Linked DNA regions of Tardiphaga sp. vice304. The protein of the gene in region 1 interacts with the protein of each later gene in a pairwise test. Links are inferred from orthologs where the notes say so. Each region holds a gene or a part of one and is shown on either strand. Other genes may lie near its edges. The genes, in order: dsbD and FNL56_RS02425.

The links.
Region 2: the proteins of dsbD (region 1) and FNL56_RS02425 interact in binary tests that used the Escherichia coli proteins (3 or more experiments, as listed by UniProt). The link is inferred for Tardiphaga sp. vice304 from one-to-one orthologs.

The regions. Positions count from the first base shown.
Region 1 is NZ_CP041402.1:1,992,427-2,007,170, reverse strand. The notes cover bases 10,894-13,859. They hold dsbD (protein-disulfide reductase DsbD), read left to right. Parts: upstream 10,894-11,455; coding sequence 11,456-13,264; downstream 13,265-13,859. Other genes in these bases: FNL56_RS09415 (DsbA family protein), read left to right, coding at 13,288-13,859; FNL56_RS28340 (GDCCVxC domain-containing (seleno)protein), read right to left, coding at 11,082-11,291. In the rest of the region: FNL56_RS09485 (ATP-binding protein), read right to left, coding at 36-1,400; FNL56_RS09480 (response regulator), read right to left, coding at 1,397-2,059; FNL56_RS09475 (sulfite exporter TauE/SafE family protein), read right to left, coding at 2,165-2,947; FNL56_RS09470 (DUF6691 family protein), read right to left, coding at 2,944-3,378; FNL56_RS09465 (YeeE/YedE family protein), read right to left, coding at 3,381-3,803; FNL56_RS09460 (ArsR/SmtB family transcription factor), read right to left, coding at 3,809-4,234; FNL56_RS09450 (peroxiredoxin), read right to left, coding at 5,118-5,783; FNL56_RS09445 (NAD(P)/FAD-dependent oxidoreductase), read left to right, coding at 6,002-7,261; IS21-like element helper ATPase IstB, read right to left, coding at 7,711-8,520; istA (IS21 family transposase), read right to left, coding at 8,517-10,025; more of FNL56_RS09415, read left to right, coding at 13,860-13,926; FNL56_RS09410 (L,D-transpeptidase), read left to right, coding at 13,926-14,609; FNL56_RS09405 (methyltransferase family protein), read left to right, coding at 14,707-14,744. UniProt on the Escherichia coli protein: Required to facilitate the formation of correct disulfide bonds in some periplasmic proteins and for the assembly of the periplasmic c-type cytochromes.
Region 2 is NZ_CP041402.1:522,642-537,384, forward strand. What follows is about bases 6,452-9,416. They hold FNL56_RS02425 (DsbE family thiol:disulfide interchange protein), read left to right. Parts: upstream 6,452-7,624; coding sequence 7,625-8,209; downstream 8,210-9,416. Other genes in these bases: ccmB (heme exporter protein CcmB), read left to right, coding at 6,452-6,619; FNL56_RS02415 (heme ABC transporter permease), read left to right, coding at 6,712-7,449; ccmD (heme exporter protein CcmD), read left to right, coding at 7,449-7,628; FNL56_RS02430 (ComEA family DNA-binding protein), read left to right, coding at 8,516-8,887; FNL56_RS02435 (septation protein A), read right to left, coding at 8,944-9,416. In the rest of the region: FNL56_RS02385 (GNAT family N-acetyltransferase), read left to right, coding at 1-431; FNL56_RS02390 (DUF2794 domain-containing protein), read right to left, coding at 428-787; FNL56_RS02395 (DUF1223 domain-containing protein), read right to left, coding at 1,276-2,028; aconitate hydratase AcnA, read right to left, coding at 2,200-4,917; heme ABC exporter ATP-binding protein CcmA, read left to right, coding at 5,146-5,748; more of ccmB, read left to right, coding at 5,948-6,451; more of FNL56_RS02435, read right to left, coding at 9,417-9,555; signal recognition particle-docking protein FtsY, read right to left, coding at 9,569-10,513; FNL56_RS02445 (pseudouridine synthase family protein), read left to right, coding at 10,542-11,300; FNL56_RS02450 (hypothetical protein), read right to left, coding at 11,327-12,028; dapF (diaminopimelate epimerase), read right to left, coding at 12,155-13,021; FNL56_RS02460 (GyrI-like domain-containing protein), read left to right, coding at 13,218-13,985; FNL56_RS02465 (SIMPL domain-containing protein), read left to right, coding at 14,040-14,741. UniProt on the Escherichia coli protein: Involved in disulfide bond formation. Catalyzes a late, reductive step in the assembly of periplasmic c-type cytochromes, probably the reduction of disulfide bonds of the apocytochrome c to allow covalent linkage with the heme.

The DNA.
Region 1 (14,744 bases):
GACGCAAGCAGCGCTCGCTGGTGGCTTTATCTCTGTTAGCCGGCGTCCGCCGGCAAGTTCGCCGGCAATCGAACAACCGCTCGCAGTCCCGTTTTACTCGCTCGATTGCTAAGTGTAAGTGATCCGTTGAGTCGCGTCACGGCGATCTCGGTGATCGCAAGCCCGAGGCCGCTACCGGACGAGCTTTTGTGTCGCCCTCGAAAAAACCGCGATTTGACCAGATGCATTTCACTCTCTGGGATGCCCGGTCCATCATCTTCGATAGTGATCTCCACGACGGCGCCACTAGTCACCGCTTTCCATGAAATTGCGCCCTGCCCATTATTATGGTGGAGCGCATTTTCATGCAGGTTGCGCAGAGCAATTGCCAGCAGATCCCGGCTCGTTACGATCGTGGCGTTTCGAAGCGAGTCATTGAGAATGACGCGCAGACCGGTACTTGCCGGCATCTCGGCCATAATCTCACTGAGCAGCTGCAGGACGTTGACCTCTTGCCGAACGTCCTCATGAAGTTGCGCATCAAGTCGAGCGACGGTGAGCAATTGCCTGGATAGTCGCGAGATTCGGTCAACGGACAGGATGATGTTGTGAAGGGCCGCATTTCGCTGCGATGAATCCTTCGTTCCCATGGCGACCTGGGCTTGGACCTTCAATCCTGCAATCGGCGTCCGCAGTTCATGTGCGGCGAAGGCCGTAAAATCCCTTTCATGCCGACGCACAGCATCGACGCGCTTGAACAGTCCGTTGAGTGAGCTTGCGAGAGGCGCAAGCTCGGGCGGGGCATGATCCACTTCGAGTGGACTGAGATCTTCGACACCGCGGCGCTTCAAGTCCGTTGCCATCGTTTGCAAAGGACGGAGTCCTCGTCCAAGAATGCCCCATATCAGAAAGCCGAGTAACGGCACGATGAACATGGCCGGCCACAGCAAGCCGAGGATGAGATCGCTTACCAGTCGCTCTCTCAGGCCAAGACGATCGCCAACCAGCACGCGGATACGTTTGCCGGGATCTGAGACGGCATAGACGCGCCAGGTTTCCCCGTCGACCAGCCGGTCGGAAAATCCATCGTCATCGCCGCCCAGGCTGTTACTCGGCGCACCGCTGGAACGTGCCATCAATCGTCCGTCCAGGGACCAGATCTGGCAAGAAAGCTGCCGCTCATAACTGGTGGTTTGTGGGAGCGAATTGTCGGGCATTGCCAAGGTGTCTGTCGCGCCAGATCCATTGAATGCCAGAGAGCTGACCATTCGAGCCGCCTCCTGCAGGCGGGTATCGAGGACGTGTTCGACCTCTCTGCGAGTTTGCAGAAAAATCCATGCGCTTGCGCATAGCCATACGAACACCGTCGCTGTTACCAGGACGACGAAAAGGCGGCCCCTGATTGATCGAGCCAGTCTCATTCTGCGGATCGCAGCCGATAGCCAATACCGCGCACGGTCTCGACATGGGCGCGACCGATCTTGTTGCGTAGATGATGAATATGAACCTCAATCGCGTTGCTTTCGACCTCTTCCTGCCAACCGTAGAGGCGTTCCTCCAGTTCAGCCTTAGATCTGATCGCCTCCGGGCGCTCAAGCAGCGTCGTCAGAATGGCGAACTCGCGTCGGGACAGTTGAACAGGTCTGGTGTCGACTTTTACCGTCAAGGTCGCGGGATCGAGTACAATCCCGTTATACCGCAAAGTGGGAGTTGCCCTTCCTTCCTTGCGACGAACGATCGCCCGAACCCGCGCGCCGAGTTCGTCAAGGTCGAAAGGTTTGCCCAGATAATCGTCGGCTCCCGAATCCAGTCCCTTGATCCGGTCCCTGACGTCGTCGAGTGCCGTCAGCAGGAGGATAGGCGTGTTATTTCCCGCAGAGCGGATCTGCTGCAGCAATTCCAGCCCGGAGCCGTCGGGCAACATCACGTCGAGCACGATGGCGTCGAAACTTGATGTGGAGAGTGCAGCGAGGGCGTCGCCGCAACATTCGACAGCATCGACAGTCGACCCCAGCATGGCCAGGCCGACCTTGAGTCCGTCGAGCAGCACAACGTCGTCTTCGACTATCAAGAGTCTCATCCCGCCCTCGTCAACGCCATTCCCCTGTGCACAGTCCAGCTTAAGGCAGCCTTAAGGCGTCGAATTGCGGGCGAAATCCAAAGGCGTTCGCACCCTGCTGGCGGGTCAGGCGTACAGGCTTCGGCCGCTGCGGTACAAGACATAAGCGGCAACGATAAAAATCAGGCACGCGAAGATCTTGTTGAGCACGCCCTTCTTGTCGGCCAGTCGGACAGCGCTTTTCATGCCGAAGTACCCGCCGATGGCTCCGCCGAGCATGAACTCGATTGCGACCGGCCAATCGATCAACCCCGACCACGCATAATTTATCGCCGTTCCCGTGTCAAAGGCGCCGACCGCGAAAAGCGATGTGCCCACCGCCTTGATCGTTGGCATGCCCGTCGCGAGGACCAGACAGGGCATGATGAGGAAACCGCCGCCGATGCCAAAGAAGCCGGAGGCGACACCGGCGAAAAACGCCGTGATCGCAACGATCAGGTCCGCCTTCAGGCCGGGACGCCGCTCAACCACGTGGGGGTTGTCGCTCTTGTTGATCATCAAGGCGCCGACCGCGATCATCAGCAGGCCGAAAAAGAACAACAGACGGTCGCCGTCGATCGATTTGCCGAGTGTCGAGCCGACAAACGCGCCGACCACGCCAACGCCCGCGAACAGCACTGCGGCGCGCCAGCGCACGTTTCCGGCGCGGGCATGCCCGATCAGGTTGACATACGCATTGACGGCAACGGCGATGGCGCTGGTGCCGATCGCCGTATGGGCCGGGGTCACGCCTACGAAATACAGCAGCAGCGGTGTGGCGAGAATGGATCCGCCGCCACCGATAAGTCCCAAAGAGAACCCGACAAGGCCGCCCGAAAGCGTGGCCAGGATAGCCGTAACATGCATCATGTACCGAGCCGTCCGGCTCCGGATCGTGTCAGCTGGTCATGCGCGATCATACCGACCGACATGGCTGCCACGAACCCGAGGACCGTGGGGACACCGAGCGCAAGCGACGCGACGGCCGGACCCGGGCAGAAGCCCGCAAGTCCCCATCCGACGCCGAAAATCGCCGCGCCCCCAAGCAGGCGGGCGTCGATCGTCGTCCGGGTCGGCAAGTTGAACTTGTCGGCGAGCACCGGCTGTTGCATCCGTTTGCCAATCCGGACGCCAATAAAGGCCACCAGCACCGCGCCGCCGAGCACGAAGGCGAGGTTCGCATTCCACGGGCCTGTGATGTCCAGGAACGCTTCGACGCGCCCCGGGTCCATCATCCCGGAGAACGCCAGGCCGAAACCGAAAACGACGCCTGCGACGAGCGCGACCATTATACGAAGCATGTTCATATCCAACCGCCCGCCCGTTTGAGATAGACCGTAAGCACAGCGACGAACATGAAGACGGCAACGGCAGCCATCGATCTCGGCGACAGTCGCGCGAGGCCCGAAACGCCGTGCCCGCTGGTACACCCTGAGCCCAGACGCGTGCCGAAGCCGACCAGGAGCCCCGCGACGATCAGCAGCGGCAAAGAGGTAGGAATGCGGACCAGCGGCCAATCGCCGAACGCGCCGCGAAACAGCAGCGGACCAAGGATGAGACCGACGACGAAGGCCAGGTTGCCCCAAAGCTGACGATCCGCCTGTCCGAAGAGCGATGCAAAGATACCGCTGATGCCGGCGATGCGTCCGTTGAGAAGCAGCAGGATCAGGGAGGACAAGCCGATTAGCATGCCGCCGATGAATGAATCTGCGTAGGTCGGAGCCATGTGAATCATTTAGGAGATCTTCCGCCGAGGTGGACCTTGGCAAACTGCGACGAGCCGATTGCCAGCAGGGCGGGCTCTTGATCTTCCTTCCGTGCAAGGAGGGATCGCGACCGGAGCAGTGAACGCGTTTCGTCATCGCAGAAGATCTCTTCCAGCGCAGCGATCATCTGGCCAGCCCGCGCGTCGGTGAGACTGTAGAATATTTGCTTGGCATCCCGTCGCGTCGTCACAAGCCCTGCTTCCCTGAGTTCGGCGAGCTGTTGCGATAACGTCGGTTGGCGAATTTCGAGCAAATTTTCGAGCTCGCTTACCGAAAACTCGCCGTTCACCAAACAGCAAACGATCGACAAGCGATTTGGATTGGCCAGGCTCTTCATCAGATCGGCGGCCGCCCGGACGTTCTTCATCATTGCTTCGGCTTGAGGAGTCATTTCCAGTGAGCTCCTTCCAGCGCATCGAGCGGAATTTTCAGGAAGCGCTTGCCATCGTCTTCTGGCTCCGGAAGTCGGCCGCCGCGGATGTTGACCTGCAAGGCGTGCAGGATGAGGCGCGGCATCTCCATCTTGCGATCTCGCTCCTTGCGCAGCCCAACGTAGGATGCCTCGTCCTTGCCGGCGATATGGATATTGCTGCGCTTCTGATCAGCGACGGTGCTCTCCCACGCCGGATCGCGCCCCCCTGGTTGGTAGTCATGCCCCGTAAAAAGGCGTGTCGCATCGGGCAGCGCAAGGATGCGCTGGATTGACTCCCACATCCTGTGAGCGCTTCCACCGGGGAAGTCGCATCGTGCGGTTCCGCTATCGGGCATGAACAACGTGTCATGGATGAAAGCGGCGTCGCCAGCGACATAGGATATGGAGGCAAGAGTGTGACCTGGCGAAAAGAGGACGGAAACGGGGATGTCACCGATTTGGAAGGTTTCGCCATCGGCGAAAAGCCGATCCCATTGGGATCCATCCGCTGGCAATCGTGGCCAGTTATAGATCTTCTTCCAAAGCTCTTGCACGTCCCCCACACGGTCGCCGATGCAGGTCGGGGCTCCGGTCTTATCCTTCAAATAACGAGCCGCGGAAAAATGGTCGGCATGCGGGTGGGTGTCCAATATCCACTCGACGGAAAGCCCCTTTTCTTCGACATACGCCAGGATCGCGTCGGCGCTCTTCGTGGCTGTCGCGCCGGACTTCTCATCAAAATCAAAAACCGGATCGATGATGGCGCAGCGACGGGTGCGCGGACAGGACGCGACGTACTGTATGCTAAACGTTCTCGGATCGTAGAATCCGCGGACGTCGGGTTTGGCGATTGATGCCGTTGTCATTTGGCGCCCTTGTCTCGAAATCGAAAATACCAATCCGGCGCGGCGGCACTTGGCTGGTGATTTATGGCGTCCTCCAGCGAGAGCGGGGCCGCGTCAATTGCAGGATCGCCTGACTGCCAACCCTCGGGGGTCGAAACCGCATCTGCATCCGAGGTTTGCAGGGCTGTGACGAGCCGTAGAATTTCGGCCACGGATCGCCCGACTGACATCGGATACCAGCTGATCGCCCGGATGACCCCATCCGGATCGATGACGAAGCTGGCGCGGACAGTTGAACTGTCCAGCGCGTCCGGCGGAAGCATGCCGTACGCCCGTGCAATGGACATTGAAGGGTCCTCGATCAGCGGAAAGGTAACAGATACGTCAAACCGCTCTTTGATCGAAAGCACCCAAGCGATATGCGAAGACAAGCTGTCGACGGAGAGCGCCAAGAGATCGCAATTCAGTTCCTGAAACGCCGGAAACAGCTTGCTGAAAGTAACAAACTCGCTCGTGCAAACCGGCGTAAAATCAGCTGGGTGTGAGAAAAAGACAAGCCAGCGCCCCCGATAATCGGAGAGAGATCTTTGACCCAATGTGGTCCGCGCCGTGAAATCAGGAGCCAGCGTCCCGATTGTGATCATCGGAGCTTCGGACGACTGAGAACCAGTGGTGAGCTCCATCAGATACCGCCTCGTCTGCAGTGTCCCAGCAGGGTCTCCCGAGATGCACCTTGGCGGTCTCTTATGACAGCGGGCGTCCGTCTTCTTTGGATCGAGCTAAAATCGCAAAGCGGGGTGGGAACCATTGCAGCCTTTCAACATTCCTTTACATCGAACAGATTATATCATTAAGTAAATTATGTATCAATCATATTCGATAATTATAAATTGAGGGCGACATGATGCGTGCAGCCAACGACTTGAAGTTGCAGAACAGCTTCGATGTCGTCGTCGTCGGGGGAGGCGCGGCCGGTATCACCGTCTCCGCTGCACTGTTGAAGCATCGGCCGAACCTGCGGGTCGCAATCGTCGAACCCTCTGAAACCCATGCCTATCAGCCGGGGTGGACCCTGGTTGGGGCGGGCGTTTTCACGAAAGAGCAGACGATCAGGCAGGAGGCGTCGCTTATTCCCAAGCGCGCCACCTGGATCAAGGCGTCGGCTGCCACGTTTGCTCCGGAGAATAACGAGGTCTCGCTGAGCGATGGATCGACGTTGAACTACCACTACCTGGTGATGTGCCCGGGTCTCAAACTGAATTGGGAGGCAATCGCGGGACTGAAAGAGACGCTCGGTCGTAACGGCGTATGCAGCAACTACAGCGCATCAGGTTCCGAGTACACGTGGCGCTGCCTTCAGGACTTTCGTGGCGGGACAGCGCTATTCTCGCAGCCGCCGATGCCGATCAAATGTGCCGGCGCACCACAGAAAATCATGTACCTGGCGGCCGACTATTGGCGGAAGCACGGGAAACTCGCAGAATCCAAGATCGAATTCTGTCTTGCCGGCGACGTGCTTTTTGGCGTGCCATTTTTTGTCACGCCTCTGCAGGCGGCCGTCGATGAGTACGGAATTACCTTGAATTTCAAGACGAACCTGAAGGCGATCAACGGTGCCGCCAAGGAGGCAATCTTCGCTGTCACAGTAGCCGACGGAGTTACATCGGAGATCGTCAGGAAGTTCGATATGATCCATGTCGCACCACCGCAGACGGCTCTTGATTTCGTGAAGCAAAGTTCGTTGGCCAATGAGGCGGGATGGGTTGACGTTGATCAGGCGACGCTCGAGCACAACCGTTTCAAGAACGTATTTGGCCTCGGTGATGGTGCTTCGACGCCAAACGCGAAGACTGCGGCCGCGGTTCGAATGCAGGCGCCCGTCGTCGTTTCAAATCTTCTCGCGGTGATGGACGGTAACACGGTAAGCAGTCGTTATGACGGATACGGTTCGTGTCCGTTGACTGTCGCCTACGGAAAGATTGTGCTTGCTGAATTTGGGTACGGCGGCAAGGTTACGCCGAGTTTTCCGTTTGATCCGCGCGTTCCTCGTTGGTCGGCATGGATACTCAAAACGAAATTCCTGCCGTGGCTGTACTGGTCTCACATGCTAAAGGGCGGCGAGTTCGACATACCGCATAAGGAGCGCAAGTTTGCTGCTTAGCGAGACCGACATCATGCGAGCTCTCGATGACAAGGCCTGGAAATCTCATACAGTTTCAGCGCAGGGACGCTTCACACGATGATTTCAGACATCGAATGATGATGAATGGGATTTCGCTGTTTTGGATTGTTTCGTTGATTGGCTTGGCGGCTTGGGTCGTTGAAACATGCTTGAGATATGAGGAAATGACGCCTCTGTCGTTCGCCGCCTCTGTCAATATCGCCCCTCGCAACGTTGAAGGATCTATCGATCTTGTCGAATGGTCGTATCAAACACAGACCGTGCGGGCGTGATGTGCATCAGCGGCACCTGTAGCGCGTCAATCTGGATGGGAAGCGCGACAATCAGGATGGCAATTTAGCGGTCGCGGCGTGGGGATGATTGTCGCGGCCTGACGATAACGCAAGTGATAATTGCGTGTCGTGGAGTTGATTGTCGTGGAGCGACAATCAGGATGACGCTTTGATTGTCGCGCGCGTTGGCGGCCTTCCGGCTCCGCGGGCTTTGTCGACAGCCTCTTTTCGGCGATAGCTGTCGACATTCATTTCGAGGATCGTGGCGTGGTGGACGAGGCGGTCGATCGCCGCCAGCGTCATGGCTTGGTCCGGGAAGATTTTTCCCCATTCACCGAATGGCTGATTGGCGGTGATGAGCATTGAGCGGCGTTCGTAGCGGGCGCTGATCAGTTCGAACAGAACGCTGGTCTCGGCTTGATCTTTGGTCACATAGGCGAGATCGTCGAGGATCAGCAGATGATATTTGTCGAGCTTGGCTATCGCGGCTTCGAGCGTGAGGTCGCGGCGCGCGATCTGGAGCTTTTGCACGAGATCGGTGGTTCTGGTGAACAACACGCGCCAACCCTTTTCGATCAGGGACATGCCGAGCGCCGCTGCCAGATGCGATTTGCCGCCGCCAGGCGGGCCAAAACACAACAGATTGGCGCCCCTGTCGAGCCACGCGTCACCGGCGGCGAGAGCCTGCACCTGCGCCTTTGAGATCATCGGCACTGCATCGAAGTCGAATGCAGCGAGGGTCTTGCCCGGCGGCAGGCGGGCTTCATCCAGATGACGTTCGAAGCGACGACGGTTTCGCTCCACCATCTCCTGTTCAGCCAGGGCCGCCAGGAAGCGGGCGGCGGGCCAGCCTTCCTTATCGGCGGTTTCCGCCAGGGCGGCCCAGATCAGCTTGATGCCGGGCAGACGCAGTTCGCTGAGCAGCAATTCGACACGGGCGGCGTCGATCTTGACGGTCGCGTTCATGCGGCTTCTCCCACAGCCGCGGCAATCTGGTCGTAGATAGCGAGCGAGGGCAGCGTGACGACGACGACCGGTAGTGCCATGCCCTTCGGTCGGAAGCGTTCGATCAGCGCCTTGAGATCCGGCAGGATGCCGTCGTCGAGCGTGGCTTGCAGCACGGCACCGAGTTCCGCTTCGCAGGCCCGTTCATGTGCGAGCGCCAGAAGCCCGACCATCGCACGGCAGGCTGGTCTTTCGCCAATGCCGGCGAGCAAGGCGTCGAACGCACGAGCGTAAACGCGGCGGGGGAACAACTGGTCTCGATAGACCAGATTGAGCAGCGCCATCGGTTTGCGGCGCAGCGAATGGATGACGTGACGATAGTCGATGACATGGCCGTGTTTGCCGTTGGGCTGGCTTCGCCCGCGCCGCAGGGTGACGATGTGGGTGGCGCCCTGGAAGCATTCGAGCCGGTCGTCATAGAGACGCACCCGCAGCCGGTGACCGATCAAGCGGGAGGGGACCGAGTAAAACACCTTGCGCAACGTGAAGGCGCTTGATGTCGTTACATCGACGTTGACCTCCTCATAATCGGCGGTCTTGCGGACCGGCAGTTTCTGTAGCGCCGTCCGCTCCTGATCGATGCGCTTGGCATTGCGCGCGTTGCCGCGGCCAACGATCTCGTCGACAAAACCACGCCATGCCGGAAGATCGTCGAAGTCGCGAGAGGCACGCAGCAGCAGGGCATCGGCCAGCGCTCTCTTGAGATGGCCATGCGCACTTTCGATCGAGCCGTTCTCATGCGACACGCCGGGATTGTTGCGGGTCGGCGTCATGCCGTAATGACTGCAGAACGCCTCGTAGCGCGTCGTCAAATCCTCCTTGGCTTCAGCGCCGAGATTGCGGAACGCGGCTGACAGGCTGTCGCTGCGGTGCTGCTCCGGCACCCCGCCCAGCGACCACAGCGCGTTCTGCAAGCCTTCCGCCAGCGCGACAAAACTTTCGCCACCGAGTACGACATGGGCGTGTTCGAAGCCGGAGAAAGGCAGCCGGAAGTGATAGAGCCGGCAGTCCAGCAACTGGCCCGCAATGGTGACGCCGAGATCGGCGACCTCGGTGAAGTCCGACAACCCCATGCGACCCGGCGGATGTTCCTGACGGAAGATCACCTCCCGATCCGGCCCGTTCACCGCCCGCCATGCCCGAATGCGCCGCTCGAGCGTCCGCCGCGTTCCAGAACCCAGCTCCGGATGTCGGCGGCATAGTTCCTCGAACACGGCGATCGGCCGTAAGCCTGGGGCGGCGTTCAGCATCGGGAGGATGTCGTTCTCCCAAAGATCGGCAAATGGATCAGCGCGGCGGCGTTCGCGGGGCGACTTCTTCTGGGTGGGAAGTCGGGGATCCTTTTCGAACCGGTAGGCGGCGGAGGTGCTGAAACCAGCCTTTGCAGCGGCGACGGCTGGCGAATGGTTGCGACGCAAGCTCATGAAAAGCCTCATTTGTTGATCGGTGACATGCCGGCCGGCCAAAGAATTGGTCCTCTCAAAGGAGAAACCCGATCTTTGACCAGCCGCCGTTACCGCCAAATGAGGCCCGTTCGGGCGACACGCCGCTGCTGGGCTGCCTCCGGTCGGGCTACGCCCTCCCTTCGTCAACCCAGCAGCGGCGCATTCTCATCCTGATTGTCGCGGGATTCTCATCCTGATTGTCGCGCTACAGGCACCTATTCACTCCTAATGAACTAAATGGCCTTTGCCCCCTTATCGGTAATGGCGTGAACCGCTGGCGGGTTCTGAGAACATTCTGACCGCATTTGTCGTCATTTTTTATTGAGAAATAAAGGCCATGCCATCCCCGGTGCAGTTTCTCTGCCATCTACTCTCAATCCTCTCGCTCGCCGGCCTGTTACTCCCCTCTGGAGTCTCAGCCGCCGACGGGCGAGACATCGCCCTTCACGGAAATGGCACGGGCGCACATGCTTGCGCCTCCTGCCACGGCGAAGCCGGTGAAGGTATTCCGGCGGACGGCTATCCTCGCCTGTCGGGCTTGAGCGCCGCTTATCTGGTTCATCAGTTGGAAAGCTTTGCTGACGGCAAGCGCAGCAAGGCGGTGATGACGCCAATCGCGAATGCGCTGACGCCGGAAGATCGCCAGGCCGTCGCAGACTATTACACCTCGCAATCCTCGGCCAACGGTCGCCTCCCTAATCGAAACCTGCAAACTCAACGACATCGATCCGCTTGGCTATCTGACCGACGTCCTCTCCAGGATCGCCAACGGTCATCCCAACCGCGACATCGACGCGCTATTGCCGTCGGCCTACCGAAAGCAAGACCTCAGAGCCGTGGCCTGAGGACGACGCTTACCATTCAGCAATCGCTCGATGGATTTCTCAATTCTACGGATGCGTCGAGTAAGCTTAAAAAGGTCGATACGGATAAACTGATCGTTTCCGATCCGCTTGCGATGGGACCGTAGCTGAATCTATCGAGATCTCATGGCTGATGAGGTGATTGCTTCCTCAATCGATCGTCTTGATTGATTGATTGGCGGCGTGGCAGAGACGAGCTGGTTCTGGCTGTAAGCTAACTGCAACAACTATCCTTGCCGCTCTCCTGGATAGGCGGACACGGCACCGAGCCATATGAGCAGAACACGCAACAGTCGCCAGCCAAAGGTTTGAGCCGCGCGCCACATCCCTTGCAGTCATAGAAGAATTGGCAAGCGTCAATCGGCATGGCTTCTTCTGCCTGATTACCGCAATGGGGACAGATCAATGTAGACCGCAGCTGCATAAGTGAATTCCCGAACCATTTGAAAAGCCGTTTCACCGTAGCTCCTGCCTACTGTCGCGACGCATCACGGCCTCGTTATCGCAATAGGCGATGCCGCGAGGCTCCGCTTAAGGCTGGCTTAAGGTAGGCAGTCGATTTGAGGAGGCGGCCAGAATGTCGAGGGAATGATGCGGTATTGGTTATTGAGAGCGGCTCTTGCCTTCGCGTTTGCGCTGATTTCAGCGGGGGACGGACAAGCGCAACAGCCGCCGGGTGTGGACACGGTGTTCCATATGACCGCCGCCCGCAGCACTGCCGGCGAGCTTGTCCTTGAATGGAAAATTGCCCCCGGGACTTACTTGTACCGGGACAAGATTACAGTTTCCAAGAGGGATGGTACTCCTGTGGGGACCGGGACCCCCCCGGGCGAGATGAAAGACGATCCATCCTTTGGACAAACCGAAGTTTATCACCGGCAAGTGAAGGCCTTCGTTCCCTTGGCTGGCCTTGGCTCGACCCAGCAACTGGAAGTGTCCTATCAGGGATGCGCGGAGCAGGGAATTTGCTACCCGCCCGCCACAAAAATCGTAGATGTGACCTCTCTTTCCATTACTGACTCGCGGCCTTCGTCATCGGGGTCGGCGAGTCCGCCCACGTGGAAACCCGACGCTCCGGTGCCGGCAACCTATAACAGCCCCCCTACTCCCTCCGCAGAGCAAGGCGGTCTTCGAGGCGGCATCGGCTCGATGGTTCTCGCGTTCATAGGATTCGGGCTGCTTTTGGCATTTACGCCCTGCGTCTTCCCGATGATTCCGATTCTTTCCGGAATGTTGGCCCAGTCCGGTGACCGGCTGACAGCCAAACGCGGCTTTGCGCTTTCGAGCGCTTACGTGCTTGCGATGGCGTTGGCTTATGCGGTGCTGGGAGTCGTCGTCGCCTGGTCGGGGCAAAATCTTCAGGCAGCCTTGCAGACCCCCCTGGCACTCGGATTGATGAGCGCCCTTTTTGTCGCTTTGGCTCTTTCAATGTTCGGGCTCTACGACCTGCAACTCCCGCAGTCCTGGCAGAACCGGCTAATGGGCTCCGGAAGGCGGCGCAGCGGCTCGCTCAGCGGCGCGGCGATCATGGGGTTCGGATCTGCGCTTATCGTTGGTCCATGCGTCACGCCGCCCTTGGCCGCAGCCCTCGTCTATGTTGCGCAGACGGGCGACCTGTTGCGCGGTGCGCTGGCTCTGTTTGCGCTGGGCCTCGGGATGGGACTTCCCCTGCTGGCCTTCGGTACTTTTGGTGCGGGAGTGCTTCCGCGGTCCGGACCCTGGCTGGCACGCGTGAAATACGTGTTTGGATTCGTGTTTATCGGGATGGCGATCTGGATGCTGTCGCGGGTGATTCCTCTGTGGATAACGGTGCTCCTTGTCGGGGTAGCAGCCAGCGCGGGCGGCCTCCTCCTGGTTGGTTCTCAGTTGTCGAGGGGAACGCCGCGCGGGGCCCGGACCATGGCCTTCGCGTCGCTCGGCTTGGTTGTTATCGGATCCGGCGTCTACGCGATGATCGCATCGGTAAATGGGTCGTCCGAACACCTGGTCTCGCTTGCAGGCTTCCCGACAGCCTCATCAAACCGCGCGATGTCTTTCGAAGACGTCACGACAAATGACGCTCTCGATATCGCGGTTGAACGAGCGGCGCAGCAAGGCAAGCTGGTGATGCTCGACTTTTCCGCAGAGTGGTGCGTCGAGTGCAAGTTGATGGATCGCACCGTATTTTCAGATCCCGATGTTATCAAACATCTCAAGGACTTTGCTGTCATTCGGGCGGATGCAACCGAATACAACGATGAAACCCGTTCCTTGATGAAACGATTCAGCGTCGTGGGCCCGCCGACCATTATTTTCCTCAGCCCGCACCAAGGCAAAGAAGTGCCGGATACGCGGTTTGTCGGACCGGTCGACGCCAAAGCCTTTACGTCGCGTCTCAAGCAACTTAGCCCAATTTAACCTGTTTTAACTCGGAGAAACCCATGCGCCCGAATACCATTCGAACTATCATCACCCGCTCGCTGCTGTCGCTTGCTCTTTTATTTCCACTGGGAGCGTCGATCGTTCACGCCGAGGATTCCGACACCTCCTCCGAGGCGATCCTGAATGACCCGACCGTACCGACGGGGGGAAATCCGAAAGGCAATATCACCATCGTGACGTTCTTTGATTACAATTGCCCATACTGCAAGAAGGCCGAGCCCGACCTTGAGCGGGTGGTGAAGGAAGACGGGCAAATTCGGCTTGTCTACAAGGACTGGCCGATTCTCACAAAAGCTTCGGTATACGGCGCGCAAATGGCTCTCGCGGCCAAATATCAAGGCAAATATGACGCTGTGCATGCCGCGTTGATGGCAATCCCGGGGCCAAAAATTCCTGAGGATCAGATGCTCGCTGCCATCCAGAAGTCCGGCGTTGATATGGCGAAGCTCAATGAAGATCTGAAGCTTCACACCGACGAAATCAACGCAACATTGAAGAAACATCTGGCGCAGGCCGATTCCCTCGACCTGCAGGGAACTCCCGCCTACATCGTCGGCCGCTTCCGGGTCACCTCCGCTCTGACCTACAGCCAATTCAAGCAGGCCGTCGGCGATGCGCGTGCCAAGGCAAAAAAATAATGTCTGCGACGCGTACAACGAAAAATGATCCGATCAGGCGGTTTGCAACATTCCTCGCGGTCGCATGCTCGGCCGCCGTCCTGGCCGGATGTACGACGACATCTTCCAAGTCCGTAGCAACGTTGTCCGCGCCCGTCGACGCACTCCAGGCGCAGGCCTATGCAGCTCCCATCAATGAGCCGTATCGTGTCGACGCCGTCGATGTTGGAAAGATGGATCCCAGGTATTTGCGGCAAGTTGTAGAATTTCCGACCAACGAGCCTGTGGGGACGGTCGTTGTCGATCCGCACCAAAAATTTCTCTACCTTGTCACGGAGCATGGCAAGGCGCTTCGATACGGCGTGGGGGTCGGCAAGGCTGGCCTTGAATTCACAGGAACTGCGACCATTGAGTACAAGAAAAAGTGGCCTCACTGGACGCCCACGAATGACATGATCGAGCGCGAGCCCGCACGATACAAACAATGGAAGGACGGGATGGATGGCGGTGCCAGGAACCCGCTCGGCGCCCGCGCGCTATACTTATTCAAAGGCGGCAAAGACACGCTGTTTCGCATCCACGGCACGACGGAGCCGGACAGCATTGGCAAGGCTGTTTCGTCAGGATGCATCCGCATGGTGAATCAGGACATCATCGATCTTTACAGCCGCATTCCGAACGGTTCGAAGGTCGTGGTAAGATAGACTGTCCGCGAGAAACAGCTCGCCCGAGTGGCCTCGCGCCCGGCACCTGTGACAGGGCGCGTTCGAAACGATCGGTGTTGCTTCGGAGATGTCCGCGATGGACGATATAAGTAAACGCCCCAACGCGGTGCCGTG
Region 2 (14,743 bases), 1.5 Mb from region 1 along the record:
CCGAGATGACGCGCCGCTTCAACGAGATCACTTCCGCCGGCTTTCCCTATCTCGTGGCGCTGCTGGGGGGCCGGGTGGTCGGCTATTCCTATGCGTCACTTTATCGGACCCGCCCGGCCTATCGCTTCACCGTGGAGAATGCGATTTATCTCGCGCCGGACAGTCACCGCCGCGGCGTCGGCACGGAACTGCTGCAGCGGCTTATCGAGGATTGCGAGAGACTGGGTTTCCGGCAGATCATCGCCGTGATCGGCGATTCCGCGAACGCGGGCTCGATCGGCGTCCATACCAAAACCGGTTTCCAGATGATCGGATTGCATCCCGATGTCGGTTACAAATTCGGTCGTTGGCTCGACGTCGTGATGATGCAGCGCGCGATCGGCGGTGGCGGCCGAACGTTGCCGACAGCCGATCCGGCTGCCGGCGGCTAGACCACCGCCAGCTTGCGGTCGATCACCAGCAGCACGCGGTCAAGCTCATGGCCGCGACGCAAAATCTGGCCGCTGGCGGAGATCACACTGTAGATGCCCTGCTTCCGCGCCAGCCGAGGGTCTTTCTCGATCCGGTAGATAGGCACTTCGGAGGCGCGGCGGAATACCGAGAACACCGCGCGGTCCTTCAAGAAGTCGATCGCATAGTCGCGCCATTCGCCGTTGGCGACCATGCGGCCATACAGATTCAGGATTCGGTTCAGTTCGATGCGGTTGAAGGTGACGGCGGAGACGGTCGCACTGCGCTCCGCCCCGCGGTTCTCGCCGGGATCGCTATCCCCTGGGATCGAACTCATGCAGCGCCTCCTGTCACATATTCCACATGATCGCCCCGTCGGGCGCAGGCTGCAAGGGGCGCGATGCGTTGCATGACTGACCGGTGGAAACCTGCTGTCACGGGATCGTTAGGCAAATCTTATTGCCGCCAGATTTCCGCCCAGCCGCAGCCTTTTCGGGTTGCGAAAAACAGATACTGCGTCGGGCCCGGTTCTTTCGATCCTGGATTCCTCAGCCCCCAGCCCCCCGGGGTTGTAAGGATCGGGCCTGCGCAGGGTTATCCCACTGGGCCAACGCAAGTTGGCCCTTTTCTTTTGGGATAGTAGTGTCTGTCATTCCGGGGCGAGAGCGCGCCAGCGCGAGCGAACCCGGAACCCCGAGTTTTCGATCGACAGCTCGATCCCGGAAAGTGGGTGAACGCATCGAGGTTCCCCGCCACTCCAATTGGAGAGGCTGAGGTCTCCGTCAGACGGCTTGGTCGTCTGCCGCATCCCGGAACGACAAGCTGCTACGGCAGCGACGTCATCGTTGCCCCGAGCATGGCGCCGGGATGGTCGCGCGTGCCGTCCTGGAGATAGACCACCGCGGCATCGACGCCGTCGCGGCTGATGTTCTCCAGCGGCACGGTCCAGGTCGCCGCCGTTCCGGTCCAGTCACCGACCTTCAGCCAGTTACGCACCACATTGTAGTAGGTCAGCGCCTGGCCGCGATTTTCGCCGCGGCCGATGGCGATCGGCACCGCTTTCGATACCGAACAGATCCAGACCTCGCCACGCGCGGCGTGAGGGCTCTTCTCGGAGGCGGAGACGGCCACGTTCACCTGCTTGCCCGAGACCGTCAGCGACACCGGCACCGACATCACCGCGCCCTTGCGCGTCTCGTCGATGGCCATGTCGATCTTGCCGCGGTCGCTGCCGATCACCTGCCGTGTGCCGTTGACGATGACCTGCGGCGTATAGACGTCGCGGTCGCCGCGCATGTTCGAGTAGGATTTCTGCCGCGCGCTGAAGCGGGAATCTGCCAGCGTGTCCTTCCAGCCGAGATAGTCCCAGTAGTCGATCGGCATGCTGAGCGCGATCACGCGGCTATCGCGGGCGAGATCGCCGATGATCTTGTCGGCTGGCGGGCACGACGAACAGCCCTGCGAGGTGAACAGTTCGACGACAGCAATGGGCTGGCTGTGTGCGACACCGCTCATAGCAAAAGCGAGGCAGACGCTGGCTGCGCCCGTCCATCGGGTAATGCCATGAGAGGTTTTCATTGGTTTGCCACGCTTTAATAGCGACACGTAACAGACGGTGTCTCGATACGGAAGTGCCACTTGTACAGATGCCCTAAACGCCGGAAGGCGGCCTTGTGATAGGCCGCCTTCCGTTCACTCACCACTCACTTCGCAGTGAGGCGCGACGTCGCATGATCCAGATCAAACGCCTCAGGCGACGAGCTGCCGCAGCACGTACTGCAGGATGCCGCCATTGCGATAATATTCGAGCTCGTCGAGCGTATCGATGCGGCACAGCAGCGAAACTTCCCGCTTGGTGCCGTCCGCCGACGTGATTTCGGCGATCAGCTTCTGGCGCGGCTTCAAATCTCCCTGAAGCCCGCGGATCGACACCGTCTCGTCGCCCTTGAGGCCGAGCGACTTCCAGGTCGTGCCGGTCTCGAAGGTCAGCGGCAGGATGCCCATGCCGACGAGGTTGGAACGATGGATGCGCTCGAAGCTCTCGGTGATCACGGCGCGGACGCCGAGCAGGCGGGTGCCCTTGGCCGCCCAGTCGCGCGACGAGCCATTGCCGTATTCGGCACCGGCGAACACCACCAATGGCACCTTCTCGGCCTGATACTTCATGGCGGCATCGTAGATCGGCATCTGCTCGCCGTCCGGCCAGTGCTTGGTCATGCCGCCTTCCGGCACGTTGCCGTCAGCGCCCTGCAGCATGAAGTTCTTGATGCGGATATTGGCGAAGGTGCCGCGCATCATGACCTGGTGATTGCCGCGCCGCGTGCCGTACTGGTTGAAGTCGGCCGGGCGCACCTGATGCTCCGACAGGTACTTGCCGGCGGGCGAGGTCAGCTTGATCGCGCCGGCCGGCGAGATGTGGTCGGTGGTGATCTTGTCGCCGAACATCGCGAGGATCCGTGCATCGACGACGTCGACGATCGGCTCCGGCTCGATCTTCATGCCTTCGAAGTAGGGCGGGTTCTGCACGTAGGTCGATGCCATGTTCCAGGCATAGGTCTCGCTCTCGACGGTCTCGATGCCCTGCCAGTTGACGTCGCCCTTGAACACGTCGGCGTACTTCTTCTTGAAGATCTCCGCGGTGACGAATTCCTTCATGTAGGAGTTGATCTCCTGCGTCGTCGGCCAGATGTCCTTGAGATAGACCGGGCCGTCGGTGCCTTCGCCGATCGGCTCGACTGCCAGGTTCTTGGTCACGGAGCCGGCCAGCGCATAGGCGACCACCAGCGGTGGCGAGGCCAGATAGTTCGCCTGCACGTCCGGCGAGACGCGGCCTTCGAAGTTGCGGTTACCCGACAGCACGGCGGCGGCGATGATGCCGTTGTCGTTGATCGACTTCGAGATCTCCTCCGGCAGCGGGCCGGAATTGCCGATGCAGGTGGTGCAGCCGAAACCGATCAGGTTGAAGCCGATCTTGTCGAGGTCCTTCTGCAGGCCGGAATTGGCGAGATATTCGCCGACGACCTGAGAGCCCGGCGCCAGCGAGGTCTTCACCCACGGCTTCGAGGTCAGGCCCTTGGCGACCGCGTTGCGGGCCAGCAGGCCGGCGCCGATCAGCACCGAGGGGTTCGAGGTGTTCGTGCAGGAGGTGATCGCGGCGATCGCCACGTCGCCATGGCCGAGGTCGAAATCGCGGCCGTCGACCTTGAAACGCATACCGTGGTCGGTGGCCTTCTTGTATTCGGCCGTCATCGCGGCCTCAAAACCCTCCGCAATGGCGGGCAGCGCGACGCGGCCTTCGGGACGCTTCGGGCCGGCCATCGAGGGGACGACGTCGCCGAGGTTGAGCGACAGGGTCGCGGTGAACACCGGATCTTCCGAACCGGCGGTGCGGTACAGGCCCTGCGCCTTGGCATAGGCCTCGACGAGGGCCACGCGCTCGGGCTTGCGGCCGGAGGTGGTGAGGTATTCCAGGGTCGAGGCATCGACCGGGAAGAAGCCGCAGGTGGCGCCGTATTCCGGTGCCATGTTGCCGATCGTGGCCTTGTCGGCGACCGACATGACATCGAGGCCGGGGCCGTAGAATTCGACGAACTTGCCGACCACGCCCTGCTTGCGCAGCATCTGGGTGACGGTGAGCACGAGGTCGGTGGCGGTGACGCCTTCGTTCAGCGCGCCATCGAGCTTGAAGCCGATCACTTCCGGCAGCAGCATCGACTGCGGCTGGCCGAGCATCGCGGCTTCCGCCTCGATGCCGCCGACGCCCCAGCCGAGCACGGCGAGGCCGTTGACCATGGTGGTGTGCGAATCGGTGCCGACCAGCGTGTCGGGGTAGGCGACTTCATAGGAGCCGGGCTTGCCGTCGACGGTCATTTCCTGGACGCGGGTCCAGACCGTCTGGGCGAGGTATTCGAGATTGACCTGGTGGCAGATGCCGGTGCCGGGGGGGACGACCGAGAAGTTCGAAAATGCCTTCTGGCCCCATTTCAGGAACTCGTAGCGCTCCTGGTTCTGCTTGTATTCCTCGGCGACGTTCTTGCCGAAGGCTTCGTTGTTGCCGAAGAAATTCACGATCACGCTGTGGTCGATGACCAGATCTACCGGGACCAGCGGGTTGATCTTCTCGGCGTCGCCGCCGAGCGCCTGCATCGCGTTGCGCATCGCGGCGAGATCGACCACGGCGGGGACCCCCGTGAAATCCTGCATCAGCACGCGTGCCGGGCGGAACGAGACCTCGTGCTCGAGCTTGCGGGTCTTCAGCCATTCCGCGACGGCTTCGATGTCGGCCTTCTTGACGGTGCGGTTGTCCTCGAAGCGCAGCAGGTTCTCCAGCAGAACCTTCATCGAATAGGGCAGCTTCGAAATGCCGGCCAGGCCGTTCTTTTCGGCCAGAGGCAGGCTGTAATAGACATAGGTCTTGTCGCCGACCTTGAGGGTCGTCTGGCATTTGAAGCTGTCGAGCGAGGTCATATGGAGCGGTCCCAATTCTTCGTTACAGGATACCCGGTAAAAGGTATCAATACACCGCAGCAGGGCAGCCTGAGTGGCTTGCGGGTCTCGATTGTGTGCTGCATCAAGTTCCGGCTTATAGAATCTTTCTAGAGGCGCCGCCACACCGACAATCGTTTCGCAGCAATGCGGTATCAGGCAACGTGGCAACGCGCCCTTCACCTAGCAGAGGGCCGTGAAAGGACAAGGATGCGGCTCTCGGGACGCGGTTTGCGATGTGTGCGGGGCGGCCGCGAGGTGTTCGCCGGGCTCGATTTCGACGCCGAGGGCGGCGAGGCGCTGGCCGTGGTCGGCCCCAACGGGGCGGGCAAAACGTCGCTGCTGCGGCTGATCGCCGGCCTCCTGGCGATGGAGGGCGGTACGGTCGCGCTCACCGGCGGCGATGCCGAGCTGACCCTGCCCGAGCAGGCGCATTATCTCGGCCACCGCGACGCCATGAAGCCGGCGCTGACGGTGACGGAAAATCTCATTTTCTGGGCGGAGTTCTTTGGTGGTACGCCGGGCGATCCCGCCGAAGCCATTGCCGCGGTGGGGTTGAGCCACGCCGCCGCGCTGCCGGCAGGCTTTCTCTCCGCCGGCCAGCGCCGCCGGCTGTCGATCGCGCGGCTTCTCGCCGTGCACCGCCCGATCTGGCTGCTCGACGAGCCGACCTCAGCGCTGGACCTGGCCAGCCAGCGGGTGTTTGCCGGCCTGATGACCGCGCATCTCGGCCGCGGCGGCATGATTATAGCTGCGACCCACGCGCCGCTCGGGATCGACGCGCGGGAATTGCGCATCGGGGGAGCGTCGTGAGGGGGCGAATGTTGGCAACTCGACCGGCCTTCTTCCTTCCCTCTCCCCTTGTGGGAGAGGGTGGATCGAACATGCGGAGCATGTTCGAGACGGGTGAGGGGTGCCGCAACCGACGTCGCCTAGCTACCCCTCATCCGACGCGGCCTGCGGCCGCGCCACCTTCTCCCACAAGGGGAGAAGGAAGAAGGGGGCGCCCCTCATGACCGCCCTCGGCGCGCTGATTCGCCGCGACATCCGCATTGCCATGCGGGTCGGCGGGGGCGCTTTGATCGGGGTGCTGTTCTTCCTCACCGTGGTCGTGCTGATGCCGTTCGCGCTCGGCCCGGATCTCGCGCTGCTGGCGCGGCTGGGGCCGGCGATCCTGTGGATCGGCGCGCTGCTGGCCAGCCTCCTGACGCTCGACCGGCTGTTCATGGCCGACCAGGACGACGGCTCGCTCGACCTCATCCTGATGAGCCGGACGCCGCTGGAATTGACCTGCGCCGCCAAGGCCTTCGCGCACTGGATCGCCGCCGGCCTGCCGCTGATCGTCGCCACCCCGGTGCTCGGCCTGCTGCTCAATCTCGACGGCACTGCCACGCTGGCCGTGGCGTTGACGCTGCTGGCCGGCACCCCGGCGCTGACCTTCACCGGCATGATCGGCGCAGCACTCGCGGTTTCGCTGCAGCGCGGCGGACTGCTGCTCGCCGTTCTGGTGCTGCCGCTGTCGATCCCGGTGCTGATTTTCGGCGTCGCCGCGGCGAATGCCGCCATCGACGCCGGACAATTGTCGTTCGGCACGCCGTTCTCGATCCTGTGCGCGCTGTCGCTGGCGAGCCTGGTGATCGGCCCGTTCGCCGCCGCCGCCAGCCTGCGCCACGGACTGGATTGACCGGTGTTGCGCCCGATCAACTCTCCGCATGGCCGCACGATGCTATGCCAGTCGCATTGCCTGCAGCCGCCGCGGCGATTATTGGAAGTGCCATGAGCTTAAGTGAACTCGCCAATCCTACCCGGTTCCTGTCGCTGACCACGCGCGTGCTGCCGTGGCTGGCGGGACTGACCGCGCTGCTGCTGGCGATCGGCCTGTACCAGTCGGCGATGGTGCCGGACGATTATCAGCAGGGCGCCACCGTCAAGATCATGTTCGTCCACGTCCCCAACGCCTGGCTGGCGATGTTCGTCTGGGGCGCGATGAGCGTGGCGTCGCTGGGCACGCTGGTGTGGCGGCATCCGCTGGCCGACGTCGCCGCCAAGGCCGCAGCCCCGATCGGCGCCGCCTTCACCTTTCTGGCCTTGGTTACCGGCTCGCTATGGGGCCGGCCGATGTGGGGCACCTATTGGGAATGGGACGCGCGGCTGACCTCGATGCTGATCCTGTTCCTGATGTATCTCGGCCTGATCGCGCTGTGGCGCGCGGTAGAGGATCCGTCGCGCGCGGCGCGCGCCGCAGCCGTGCTGACGCTGGTCGGCGCCATCAACATCCCGATCATCAAATTCTCGGTCGACTGGTGGAATACGCTGCACCAGCCGGCCTCGGTGCTGAAGATGGGGGGCTCGTCGCTCGACAAGTCGTTTCTCTATCCGCTGCTGGTGATGGGGGTGGCGTTCTCGCTGCTGTTCCTGACGCTGCATCTGGCCGCGATGCGTAACGAGATCCTGCGCCGCCGCGTGCGCTCGCTGCAGATGCTGCAGGCCAGCCAGCGACCGGCGCTGCCATGATGAGCCTCGGTCCCTATGCCAGCTTCATCGTGACGTCCTACGCGCTGGTTGCGGCCGTGATTGCGATCCTGATCGTCTGGATCGCGATCGACCATCGCCGCGTCAAGGCCAGGCTGCATCAGCTCGAGGCCTCCGGCGTCAGCCGCCGCTCCGGCCGCAGCGCCACGGACGTATCATGAGCGACACCGCAGCCCCCAAACGCCGCCCGCTGCTGATGGCGCTGCCGCTGCTCGGCTTTGCCGTGGTCGCCGCTCTGTTCTGGTTCAAGCTCGGCGCCGGCGATCCCGCCAGGCTGCCCTCCGCGCTGATCGGCCGCCCGGCGCCGGCCACCGCGCTGCCGGCGCTCGAAGGCCTGACGGCGAATGGCGCGCCGGTGCCGGGGCTCGATCCCGCGCTGTTCATGAGCCGCGTCAGCGTCGTCAACGTCTGGGCGTCGTGGTGCGTGCCGTGCCACGACGAGGCGCCGCTATTCATGACGCTGGCGCAGGACAAGCGCCTCCAGATCGTCGGCATCAACTACAAGGACGGCGCCGACAATGCGCGCCGCTTCCTCGGCCGCTACGGTAACCCGTTCGGCATCGTCGGCGTCGACGGCAACGGCCGCGCCTCGATCGACTGGGGCGTCTACGGCGTGCCCGAGACCTTCGTCGTCGGCCGCGACGGCCGCATCAGCTACAGACTGGTCGGCGGCGTGACGGCGGCGAATTTCGACAGCGTGCTGAAGGTCGAGATCGAGAAGGCGCTGAACAAGGGAAGTTAAACCCGGCGTCGTCCCGGCCCGGCGAGGGCGAGCGATCCAACACTGTCATTCCGGGATGCAGCAGACGGCGTAGCCGGCTGATGCAGACCCGGAATCCCGAAGTGTTTTGCGCTGGACATTTCGAGATTTCCCGCCACTCCTACTGGAGTAGCTGAGGTTCGCTCGCAACTGGCGTCGCTCGCGCCCCGGAATGACAGCTAAATAAACTTCCGCCTTTAGCTGCCGTTCATTTTCGCGCCTTGCGTCCGCCATGAATCGACAGCTAGCTTGCATCGTTACTTAAACCGTCCTTGGAGGGACATTTCGATGCGTCATTTCTCGATTGCTTCACTCACCGCCGCTGCACTCACCCTTGGCCTGCTCGCCGCCTCGCCCTCGATGGCTCAGACCGCGCAGCCCGCGGCGCCTGCCACCAAGATGGCCCCCGCCGCGCCTGGCAAGATGGCACCTGCCACCGAATCCAAGATGGCGCCGGCGCCGAAGGCCGAACTGCTCGATCTCAACTCCGCCAGCATCGAGTCGCTGGAAACGCTGCCGGGCATCGGCAAGGCCTATTCCGCGGCGATCGTGAAGGGCCGTCCCTACAAGGGCAAGGACGAGCTGGTGCAGAAGAAGATCGTGCCGGAAAAGACCTATGAAGGCATCAAGGACAAGGTGATCGCCAAGCAGAAGAGCTGAGCGACCCCTTGATCGCATGAAGACAGACGCATCGGCGCAGTCGCGCCGGTGCGTTTTTACTTCGTCACTTCGCCTTCGTCGGCAGCGCTTTTTTCCAGCGACACCGGTGCCAGCGCGTGGCGCTTGACCAGCGGCATCTGAGTCAGCGCAAAGATCATGGTCAGCGGCACCATGCCGAACACCTTGAAGGCGACCCAGAACTCGGTGGTCTGGGTGCGCCAGATCAGCTCGTTGAGAACAGCCATCGCGGCAAACCACAGCGCCCAGCGCAACGTCAGCACGCGCCAGCCCTGCGGCGTCAAATTGAATACCTGGTCGAACATGATGGCGATGAAAGAGCGGCCGAACAAAAGCCCGCCGCCAAGGGTCGCGGCGAACAGCGCATAGACGATGGTCGGCTTCATCTTGATGAAGGTCTCGTCGTGCAGCAACAGCGTCAGCGAGCCGAACACGATGACCACGACGGCCGTGACGATCGCCATCATCGGTACGTGCTTCGTCACCACATAGGATGCCACCATCGCGATGATCACCGCCACCATGAAGGCGCCGGTGGCGACGAACAGATTGGCCTTGGCGTTGGCGACGAAGAAGACCAGCAGCGGCCCGAGTTCGGTGGCGAACTTGAACAGCGGGTGTGGCTGTTTCCTGTCGAGGATCTCGGTCATCTCAGCTCTCGATTCAATTGTCGATTCCCGCAATCGCCTGCGCGAAATCCCGTGCGGTGAACGGCGCGAGATCGTCGATCCCCTCGCCGACGCCGATGAAATGCACCGGCAGTTTGAACTTCTCCGCCAGCGCGACCAGGATGCCGCCGCGCGCGGTGCCGTCGAGCTTCGTCATCACGAGGCCCGTGACGCCAGCCATACGATGAAACACCTCGACCTGCGACAGCGCGTTTTGTCCCACCGTGGCGTCCAGCACCAGCAGCACCGCATGCGGCGCGGAGGTATCGACCTTCTTGATGACGCGCACGACCTTTTCCAGCTCGATCATCAGCTCGGACTTGTTCTGCAAGCGGCCGGCGGTGTCGATCAGCAGCACGTCGGTCTTGGCAGCGCGCGCTTCGGTGACGGCGGTGAAGGCGAGACTCGCCGAATCCGAGCCCTGGGCGCCCGCGATCACCGGCACCTTGTTGCGCTCGCCCCAGACCTTGAGCTGCTCGATGGCCGCGGCGCGAAACGTGTCGCCGGCGGCGAGCATCACGCTACGGCCCTCGGATTTGAATTTCTGCGTGAGTTTGCCGATCGTGGTCGTCTTACCGGACCCGTTGACGCCGACCACCAGGATTACGAAGGGCTTTTGCGCGGCGTCGATGACCAGCGGCCTGGCGACGGCGGACAGCACCTTCTCGACTTCGCTGGCCACCACGGCCTTCACGTCGTCGGCGGAGATCGCCTTGTCGTAGCGGCCATGGCCGACCGCGGCGGCGATCCGCGCCGCAACCTCGGTGCCCAGATCGGCGCGCAGCAGCACATCCTCGATGTCCTCGAGCATGGCGCGGTCGAGCTTGCGCTTGGTGACGAGGTCGGCGACCGCGGTCCCCAGCGAGCTCGAGGTACGTTTCAATCCGCTGGAGAGCCGCCGCCACCAGCTCAGTTTCGGCGTTTCGGGAGTGTCGTTCATGTCGGGGCTGTGTTAGCCGTTTCGCGCCATGAACGAAAGCCACGACGATATCAACGACGACATCGAGCCCGAAGCCCGGCTGCCGCGCACCGATGCGGTCGAACTGACCGAGGCCGAGATCCTGTCCCGGGTGCTGCACCGTGACGGCTTGATGCTGGTGATCGACAAGCCGGCCGGTCTGCCGGTGCACCGCGGCCCCAAGGGCGGCGCCAATCTGGAAACCGCGTTCGAATTCCTGCGCTACGGCCTGCCGCGCGCCCCGGTGCTGGCGCACAGGCTCGACCGCGACACGTCCGGCTGCCTGGTGCTGGGCCGCCATCGCAAGGCCACGGCCTCGCTTGGCCTTTTGTTCAAGCACAGCCGGATTTCCAAGACCTATTGGGCGGTGGTCGAGGGCGGTCCGGCCGAGGACGAGGGCACCATCGACATGCCGCTCGGCCGGCTGAATGCCGAGCGGGGCTGGTGGATGAAGCCGGACGCCGAGGGGTTGAAGGCGGTGACCAATTTCCGGGTGTTGGGGCGGGGCGAGGGCCTGGTCTGGATGGCGCTGGAACCGGTGACCGGCCGGACCCACCAGTTGCGGGTGCACAGTTCGGCGTCGGGCTGGCCGATCGTCGGCGACAATATCTACGGTTCCGGCCCGCGCTTCGGCGAGCCGACGCTACATCTGCACGCCCGGGAGATCGTGATCCCGATCTCGCGCAACAAGGATCCGATCCGGGTTGTGGCCCCGGCGCCGCCGCATCTGCACGCGCGGCTGCGGATCTGTGGCTGGAACGGGGAGTAAGCGACCCGGGCGCGGCGACCGGAGGTTCAGACCACAAGTCCCTGCTGCACGACAAACTTCTGATCCGCATCGAGGGTCGCGGTCATCGCCGTGACGTTGGGCGGAAACACTACCGGCGCCTTGGCGGCCAATTCCGATTCGTCCAGCACCTCGCCTTGCACCACATCTGCAATCGCCACCCAGTAGTTCGGAACGGCGGTGAAGACAGTGTTCAGATTGGCCTGCGTCTGAAGAACCTGGGTCGGTGCTCCCGCCATTCCGATCCCGACGCTGACGGTGTTTTGCGGGATGGTGGTGTCGGTGCGGATGATCAGGTCGGCCGGCGGATCGCCCGGCCCCTGATTATGGAAGGCAAAGGCTTCGTCGATATAGCTGAGATAGGCCATGTTGCTGCTGCCGAGCGATGCCGGGATGACCTGGGACGCCATCGCCTGAATGCCCGGCGCAAGTTTGCCAGTCTCCATCCAGACCAGGTCGAAGGTCGGCTGCCATCTGAAATTGACCTGGACGCCGCTGGCCACGGGCATGGCGAACCATGCGATGGGATAGCCGTTCGCGGAATTGTGCTCCGTGGGCTGGAAACATACGAAGGTCTGGGTCCTGCCGCTCCGGTTATGGAAACGCAGCGTGTGCCGCGGTGGCCCCTCCGCCGTTTCAAAAAGCACGACCTGGCTATTTCCGGTGTCGGTGCTTCGGTTGATGAAATCGACCGTAATTTCCGGCGGCATCTTCGTCCTCCCGTTGCGCTGGCCCAATGGCGGCTGCAGCCGGGGGAAAGGTATCACTATCTTTAGTTGCGACAAGGGCGAGAGGTAGCCGCAGCGTGCCACAAACGGGTAGGGCCTTTCGCGCGCTTAAACCGCCGCTCCGAACAGCTTCGGATCGAGCCGGCCCTCATATTCCAGCTCGGCAGGCCCGGTCATCAGCACATGGTCGTCGCGTTCGCGCCAGTCGATGGTGAGCTTTCCGCCGGGCAGCGTCATGTGGACGAGGCGGCCCGTGCGGCGCAGGCGGGCGGCGGCGACCGCGGTGGCGCAGGCGGCGGAGCCGCAGGCGCGGGTCAGGCCGACGCCGCGTTCCCAGGTTCGCATAACGATATGATCGCGGTCCACGACATGGGCCAGCGTGATGTTGGCGCGCTCCGGGAAGATCGGGTGGTTCTCCAGCAGCGGCCCGAAGCGGCTGAGATCATAGGCCTCGATGTCGTCGACCCAGAAGATTGCATGCGGATTGCCCATCGAGACCACCGAGGGCGTGTGCAAGACCGGCGCGTCGATCGGGCCGATCTGCAGCTCGATGCCGCGGGTGTCGCGAAACTCCTCCGCCAGCGGGATATCCTGCCAGCCGAATTTCGGCGCGCCCATGTCCACGGTGAAGGTGTCCGGCGACGGGCCGGGCCAGCAATTGATCAGCCCGGCGCGGGTCTCGAAGGTCAGCGCATCCTTGCCGCTGCCGGCAAACACCCGCTGCGCCACGCAGCGCATGCCATTGCCGCAGGCGCCCGCTTCCGAGCCGTCATTGTTGTAGATCCGGACGAAGGCCTCGGTGCCGGCCAGGCCCGGTCTCTGCAGCACCATCAACTGGTCATAGGGCACGATGGCTGCGACCGTGCGGGCGTCGTCCGGCGCGATGCCGGCGGCGCCGTCGCGCAGGTCGATGACGACGATCTCGTTGCCGATACCGTTCATCTTGGCAAAGCTGTGGTTAGCCAGCGCGCTCATGTCAGGTCCCGATATTACCTTGCCTATATGGCGAAGTCGGCGGACGTTGGCCAGTGCAGCCGTTCCATGTGCGACTTTCGTGCGGCGCCGGCGGTTTGCGCGGGGACGAATTGCGCGGCAGCGTGTTACCATGATGGCCGATTGCGCATGTCACGGTGCCACTTAAGTGTGTGCCGTTGCCGATGGAGAGTTTTCGATGAACCGTTCCCTGCTCCGCTTCGCCACCGTGGCGCTGATCCCGGCCGCCGCGCTGTCGCTGAACTTTGCAGCCGTCGCCCAGGCGCCACCCGCCACCCCGCCGGCGGCGACCACTCCCAGCACCCAGACGCCGGCCCAGGCGCCCGTCGCCCCGGCTACGCCGAGCCCTGCCACGCCGGCACCCCCTGCCGCGCCGGCGCCTTCCGCCGCCACGCCGGCCGCACCGGTCACTCCGCCGGTCGTCGTCGAAACGCCGGCGCCGGTCGCTCCGGCACCTGTCACGCCGCCGCCGGCGGTGCAGGCCGCCGATCCGTTCGGCGAGGAAATCACGCTGGCCCCGAAGCAGGTGCTGGCCTTCAGCGGCAAGGCCAATTGGGATTCGGCGTTCGAGACCCTGATGGATGCCTTCAAGCAAATGACGGCGCTGCTCGACAAGCAAAGCATCAAACCCTCCGGCAATCCGATGATCGTCTACACCTCGACCGACGATACCGGCTTCACGTTCCTCGCCGAGATCCCGGTCGATCAGGAGCCCAAGGGCCTGCCGAAGGCGATGAGCGTCAGCAAGTCACCGGAAGGCCGCGCGTTGAAATTTGTGCACCGCGGCTCCTACGACAACATGGACAACACCTACGAGGCGATCACCAATCACCTCGACGACAAGAAGCTGGAAGCCAAGGACACGTTCATCGAGGAGTACATGACCGATCCGTTGAAGACGGCCGAAGACCGGCTGGTCATCAATGTCTACGTCCCGCTGAAGTAACGGCGCGGCTGCGTCGGACATAAAGAAGCCTTGGACAGTTCAGAGGGTTCGGGAATGAAACATCCTGTCATTCTCTTCGCACTCGCCGGCACACTCATCGGTTCACCGGCTCTGGCGCAGGTCGTGCCGCCACCGACGATCTCGGTCTCCGGCGAGGGCACCGTGTCGGTGCCGCCGGATATGGCGCTGATCGACGGTGGCGTCAGCAGCGAGGCAAAGACCGCGCGCGAGGCCTCCGAGGCCAATAATGCCGCGATGGGCAAGGTGCTGCTGGCGCTGAAGGCCGGTGGGCTCGACGAGAAGGACGTGCAGACCGCGCGGCTTTCGCTGCAGCCGCAATATGCGCAGCAGACCAGGCCCGGGCCGAACGTGATCTCCGGCTATCGCGCCAGCAACCGCGTCACCATCCGGCTGCGCGACGTCACCAAGGTCGCGGCCACCATCGACACGCTGGTGTCGTCCGGCGCCAACGAGATCGGCGGCATCAATTTCATGGTCGAGAAGGCGTCGAAGCTGCTCGACGAGGCCCGCCTCGAAGCCGTGGCCGATGCGCGGCGCAAGGCCGAGATCTATGCCAAAGCCGCAGGCGTCTCGCTGGGGATGCCCGTCAGCATTTCTGAAGACGGCGGCGGCGCGCCGGCGCCGATGACATTTCGCAAGATGGCCGGCGTTGCCGCCTCCGCGCCCGTCGCACAGGGCGAGGAGACGCTGCGGGTCACGGTCAGCGTGGCCTGGGAAATCAAGCCGGCGCAGTAGCT